2 regions of the Bacillus sp. T3 genome follow, and region 1 is predicted to be linked to the other one. Evidence: riboswitches for the same ligand, from Rfam matches in the RefSeq annotation. Region 1 holds a riboswitch; the other holds the start of a gene.
What was found. Region 1 has a riboswitch for FMN ahead of ribE (riboflavin synthase). Riboswitches for the same ligand answer to the same signal wherever they lie in the genome.
Positions count from the first base shown of each region.

Region 2: it holds a riboswitch for FMN, as region 1 does, so the genes downstream of both, RGF10_RS15375 (ECF transporter S component) here and ribE (riboflavin synthase) in region 1, are expected to answer to the same signal.

Region 1 covers NZ_CP137761.1:1,896,594-1,900,018, forward strand. Annotated here, with positions in the region: gene RGF10_RS09885 (EcsC family protein) at 1-381, opposite strand, end outside; gene RGF10_RS09890 (aspartyl-phosphate phosphatase Spo0E family protein) at 548-724, opposite strand; FMN riboswitch at 951-1,132, shown strand; gene ribE (riboflavin synthase) at 1,303-1,956, shown strand; gene RGF10_RS09900 (bifunctional 3,4-dihydroxy-2-butanone-4-phosphate synthase/GTP cyclohydrolase II) at 1,974-3,167, shown strand; gene ribE (6,7-dimethyl-8-ribityllumazine synthase) at 3,184-3,425, shown strand, end outside.
Region 2 covers NZ_CP137761.1:2,984,351-2,987,775, forward strand. Annotated here, with positions in the region: gene uvsE (UV DNA damage repair endonuclease UvsE) at 73-1,026, opposite strand; gene RGF10_RS15375 (ECF transporter S component) at 1,231-1,809, opposite strand; FMN riboswitch at 1,978-2,112, opposite strand; gene RGF10_RS15380 (HD-GYP domain-containing protein) at 2,398-3,339, shown strand; gene RGF10_RS15385 (SIMPL domain-containing protein) at 3,329-3,425, opposite strand, start outside.

The DNA.
Region 1 (3,425 bases):
AATTCCTGTGCTTGCCCCCTGGACTGTTGCTATTTTTTTTCGGCTTTTCATCAGCTTTTGAGCGGCTTTATCCATTTCTGAAAGCGGTAAAGATGCAATGTCTGCAAATTGCTTCACTTGCGGAAGGTGTGCATAGTAGGTCTTCCCCTTTTCAGTTGAGCTTAAGTAGCGTCCACCACTTTGAATGTATTGTCCAAGTTCATCTATTGTTTGAGCCATCTTTTCTTGCAAAAAGGCAGGGGTCCATCGATCCAAGAGCTTAAATGGCAAACGACCGAGTTTTTCCCAAAACCAAAGATCGCTCTGGTTTTTTTCCCATGCTTCACATTTAATTAATTCAGCTTTTAAATAATCATTCGTTTCAATCAATATCGTATTCATTCCTTTTCTGATTAATGGATAAGTAAATCGGTGTTTGTTGGTAATTCATATACGTCATAATCAAAAAAAGGTTTCACGCACTTGTTAAAAGCAACAAAAAAAGCCTGTTTAATACCAAAACAGGCTTAAAAATGTTGGTCGATCTTAGTATTCAACGAACAACTCATTACGGTTCGAAAAGAAAGGCGTTTGCTTGATAATTTGCAATATATTGATCAAGTTTTTGGCTAATTTCGACTGTTTTATCACTAGATAGTCCTTCTTTGAGGCCGACACGAATCATTTCTTCTCGAAGGGATTCAATCAATTCCAATAGTTCCAAATTCTTTTCTGTGATTTGCATAAATATCAAGCATCGTCTCCCTTTAATGTCCTCTTTTTGCCAATTTAACATTTTTTTAGGAGGTGGCGCTGTGATAAAAAACACATTAAAACAAATATTTATCGACAAAATCAAATTATTATTATGAATTGTATTATTTTTTCGTTATATCATTGCAGGATAGGAGTTATTAGGGTAATATGTCAATAATAGTTGAATATTTGTTGATCATAACCAAGTTGGATATGGTCGCCTTCGGGGTCGGGTGAAATTCCCAACCGGCGGTAATGAGGATAACCTCTAGCCCGTGACCCGATTTGAAAGTTTGGGATCGGTGCAGTATTAAACTGCGCGATTCGAATATTTGAAATCGGTGGATTTGGTGAGATTCCAAAGCCGACAGTACAGTCTGGATGGGAGAAGGCATGGTAGCGTAAAAAAATGTAATTTTTGACGCTTATTTGAGTATGTGTTTTGACCCCATGCATTTATTTGTATGGGGTTTTTATTTTTGCTTTTTGTACAAATAATAAGCGTATATAAAACAAGTGACCCTGAAAAATCAACCAATACATGATGAGGAACAAAGGGGGGATTATATGTTTACAGGAATAATTGAAGAAATCGGTACCATGCAAAACATACATAAACAAGGCTCTACATTAATCTTAACGATTCAAGCGCAAAAAATACTATCCGATGTTCATCTTGGTGACAGTATTGCTGTGAATGGGGTTTGTTTGACTGTTACTAATTTTACTAAAACTAGCTTTTCTGTAGATGTTATGCCGGAAACTTTTAACTCTACTTCACTAGCTGGGTTAAAATCAGGATCGAAGGTAAACCTGGAACGAGCAATGGCGGCTAACGGTAGGTTTGGCGGACATTTCGTTTCTGGTCATATTGATGGTACAGGAACAATCTCTTCAATCAAGGCTGAAGAAAATGCCGTTTATATTGAAATCAACATTCCAAAACACGGCACTCAATATTGTTTGCCAAAAGGATCGATTGCGGTTGATGGCACATCACTTACCATTTTTTATGTTAAAGAGCAGTCTGTTACGATCTCGTTAATTCCTCATACAAGAGGAGAAACCATCTTAGGTGCTAAACGGGTTGGAGACATTGTTAATATCGAGTTTGATTTATTAGGAAAGTATGTTCGTTCGATTGCCGAGAAAAAAGCAGAAACCAGTCATACACCAACAGGTATTACGGCAGATTTTCTAAAACAAACTGGTTTTCTGTAAAAATGGAGGAGAAAAACATGTTCCATTCAATTGAAGAAGCATTAGAGGATTTGAAAAATGGGAAAATGGTTATTGTTTGTGATGATGAAGACAGGGAAAATGAAGGGGACTTCATAATGTTAGCCGAATTTGCTACACCTGAAGCAGTAAATTTTATGGCTAAAGAAGGGCGCGGACTTATTTGTGCTCCTATAACGGAGGATTTGGCGCAAAAGCTAGAATTACGACCAATGACCGAAGTCAATACTGATACAAATGGTACGGCCTTCACGGTAAGCATCGATCATATTAAAACAACAACAGGTATTAGTGCATTTGAACGGTCTGATACCATCATGAGCCTTCTTGATGAAACAGCTTCACCTGCTGATTTTAAAAGACCTGGGTCATATCTTTCCATTAATCGCAAAAAATGGCGGCGTTCTAAGACGGGCTGGACATACGGAGGCGGCTATAGATTTGGCACGACTAGCTGGGGAAAACATGCCGGGGTCATTTGCGAAATAATGAACGAGGATGGTTCAATGGCAAGAGTGCCTGAACTAAAGGAAATCTCGAAGCGTTTTGACCTAAAGCTGATTACCATTCAAGCATTAATTGAATATAGACTCATTCATGATTCACTAGTGAAGCGCGAAGCAGATATCGATCTTCCAACAGAATACGGCCATTTCCGGGCAGTCGGTTATTCAAGTATTGCGGATGGGAATGAACACATCGCCTTAGTTAAGGGTGAAATTAATGAGGAGAATCCAACGCTTGTTCGTGTGCATTCTGAATGTTTAACAGGTGATGTGTTTGGTTCATGTCGTTGTGACTGCGGACCTCAGCTACAAGCTGCATTAAAGCATATCGAAGCAAATGGTAACGGCATCCTTCTTTATATGCGTCAGGAAGGCCGAGGAATTGGGCTAATGAACAAGCTTAAAGCCTACAAATTACAAGAAGAGGGCTATGATACTGTTGAAGCGAATCATAAGCTTGGCTTTAAGGATGACCTTCGTGATTACGGGGTTGGAGCTCAAATTTTACGAGATTTAGGAGTGCGGAAAATGCACTTATTAACCAATAATCCAAGGAAAATCGCTGGCCTTAAAGGCTATGGTTTAGAGATTCTTGAAAGGGTTCCGATTGAGATGCCTGCAAAAGAAGAAAACAAACATTATTTGCAAACGAAGCAACAAAAGCTAGGGCATTTATTAAAATTATAATAGGGGAGATACGAAAATGAAAAAAGTGATTGAAGGAAATTTAATTGGTACTGGATTACGAGTTGGGATTGTAGTAGCACGTTTTAATGAATTTATAACAAATCGTTTATTAAGTGGTGCTGAGGATGCATTAAACCGTCATGGTGTAAATTCAGAAGATGTAACTGTAGCGTGGGTACCAGGTGCGTTTGAGATTCCAATTGCTGCAAAAAAACTGGCTGATTCAGGAAAATTCGATGCAGTGATTGCGCTGGGAAC
Region 2 (3,425 bases), 1.1 Mb from region 1:
TTTGGGATTATTGGATTATCTAAGAATTTTTTTCACTTTCAAAAAGGAATGTTTCGCTCACAATTCAATGATTTACCATTCCACCATGGCGCTTGCGATTCGCTTCACGCCCCTTATCGAGGAAATGTCTTCAACCAGCTTGTGCATCGCTAAATTTTTCTGTTTCGCCTCGATCATAATATCAAAGTCCTGGTTCAAGACTTTTGCCATTTTTAAAAATGGAACAACAAAATCGAGATTAACAAAATCAGCATGAGAACGATATGCGGACTCTGATTTTGGGGATGAAAGATGAACCTTCGGCGGAAAAACAGATCCAGACCAGGTATTAAAGATTCTCTCTAGCAAAATGTCGAGACCTACATCCCCTTTATTCGCCATATGATGATGGAAATCAAGGACCATTCTCACCCCTTCCCGCTCACAAGCAAGTAGCGTTTCCTCGACATTATAGGTTTTATCATCATTTTCTAGTGTGGTGACCTTTTTTATTTGGTTGGGAAGGCGTTGAATATTTTGATGAAAACGCCCAATCGTTTCATTCTTATCACCATAAGCACCACCGATATGGATATTCAGGACTCCTTGCTCATTTACCCCCATAGCCTCAAGCATTCTGTAATGAAATTCCATATCTTTAATTGCATTTATCGTAACGTCTTCACGTGGACTAGTGAACAGCGTAAACTGATTGGGGTGAAAGCTCGGACGGATGTTAAATCTGTTAATTAGTTCCCCGATTTCCGACCATTGTGCTTTAAAAGGGGAAACAAAATCCCACATCACCTCAGGATGTGTAGCTAACGGAACAAGTGAGCTTGAGAAGCGGTACAACTCAATTTCATGAGCAATATTATAATGAAGAATTCTTTTTGTATGCTGTAAATTTTCTGCAGTGACAGCTAAAAGCTTTTCGGTTCTCTCATCCTTGGAAAGTGCAGAATACCGAGCAAAGGTTAAAGACTTTGACGGACTTGCATCCCACAAACCTAATGCATTTGCCACATATCCAAATCGAATTTTCATTGTATTCTTCCCTCTCAAGTAAAAGTAATGCTAGCTTCTATATCCTTTTCCAACACAGTCAGGTTTGATACATCTAATTTCTCCCTAATGAAACATGGCAAAATCTAATAAAGGTTGGCGCAAGCACCATTCATACATATTTCCTTTACATAAGAAAAGCCCTAGTTCTTTCATTGAACTAGAGCTTTGCTTTATTTATCCTCATTATTTAAATGCAACACTCTGCTTATTCAGCCATGCTCCCATTTTCGTGAACATAAGCATAAACAGAACAGACATCGCAACCCCTTTAATAAAATTAAACGGCAGGATACCAGCTACTATATACTGACGGATTTCTGCCCCATTCATTGCTGGCATATTTAAGAAATAAGTGTATGCCGGTAAAATGACGAGATAGTTCAGAACACTCATAACTACGGCCATAATGCTTGTTCCAAGAACAAGTGCTAAAGTCATGCCTTTTTTTGATTTAAGTTTTGTATAAACATAATAAGTCGGTAAAATATATAAAATCCCAGCAAGGAAGTTAGCAATGTGTCCTACCGGAACCCCTGTTTCACTGCCTTTAATAAAATAGTCAAGAATGTTTTTCATTAATTCAATTAGTACGCCAGCCATTGGTCCAAGGATAATTGCACCAATTAGAGCTGGAATATCACTGAAGTCAATTTTTAAAAACGCTGGAAATGGTGGTACAGGGAAATTCAAAAACATCAAAATGTACGAGATACTGCTTAGCATGGCAATTGAAACTAACGCTCTTACTTTGTTCTTTTTCATTCTTCTTTCTCCTCCATTTTAGGATCCATCATTCCTAGAAGGGAAGATTTAGTTAGCTACCAACCTTTCATTCCATTAAAAAACCCCAAGTTATGATTAACTTGAGGGAGAATGAATTCGAAGGTATACTTAATAAACGTCTAATATTCACCTTAAACGCCACTAAACCTCCATCTTCTCCCATCCAGACTATACTGTCGGCTTTGGAATCTCACCAAATCCTGCCTAAAAAAGGCTCACGGGCTTAGAGAATTTCTTCTCAACACCGTCGGTCGGGAATTACACCCTGCCCCGAAGATAGATACTATTTTTTTTATAAATCAATTATAATCGAATTACATTAGATTGTGAACTAAAATGCAATGTATATTTTTATAAACCCTATAAATTCATATTAATGTAATAATTTCATTCTATTTTTTTCTTTTCATATTATTTCACAGGATTTTTCTAGTCCCGGGTAGAATGTTATAAAAAACACTACATTATTGCTTACTTTCGGATCCTCCACTCCTCCTGCAAATCTATAAAACTCCCTTTTATCTAATCATTCCATTTAGAAAAATAGCTCAAAATGAGGTGTTATATTTGGAAAGGAAAGCTTACTTTACCTTAGAAAATTCCCTATTCTATCGGAGTCTTTTCTTTAATTTCTTAATCACCGTACCTATTCTTACATTGTGGTCAGCTGAATTTAATTTTATGTATATCTTGATTGTTATTTTTTTCGGGATTGGTTTTTCAACTAAATCAACATGGTTCAAGGTCATTATTAGTTCCACTATTGCATGCTTTAGAGCCTTTTCTAGTGGAGGCTTCGATCATCCAACAGCCTTTTTCGCCCTTCTGCTTATTTATACCTTCGTTACCTTCCTTTCCGCAGCAGTTACCAATCAATACATTATCCAAAAAAGAAATGAAACGGAACTTATCATGACCCTTTCAAAGCTACTCGATTCAAGGGACAAATATACAGCTAATCATTCAGAGAATGTTGCTAGCTATTCTTTAAAAATCGCAAAAAAAATGGGCCTATCAAAATATCAATGTAAAGCGATTTATATCGGTGGCTTGTTGCACGATACAGGAAAAATTGGGGTCCCTGAATCGGTACTGATAAAGCCAGCAAAACTAACAGCAAATGAATACGAAATCATTAAAACCCACCCTGTTATTGGATATGAAACATTAAAGCCGATTTCCTTTATCCGTGAGTTAGGGGTTTTAGAAATGATTTTATACCACCATGAACGATTTGATGGCAAAGGTTACCCTTTTGGATTAAAAGGGGAAGAGATTCCCCTCCCTGCTCGAATCATGGCCATTGCCGATTCATTTGATGCAATGACTTCTAGTCGTGTGTATCGAGATGGTTTGGGAATTGACTACGCCTTAACTGAAATAGAAATAAATAAAGGCAAGCAATTTGATCCAGAAATTGCGGAGGTTTTTTTAAGGATAATGAACCAAGAGAAATATTCCCTTGGTCAGGAAGTCATTCAATCAGCCAAAAAAATCATTAAGTTTTAGTATAGTATTTGAATTCAGCTTTAACATTGGCTACAATCCTAAACTCACCTTTTTGAATGGGCGGTACTCCCGCTTCAGCTGTAGCA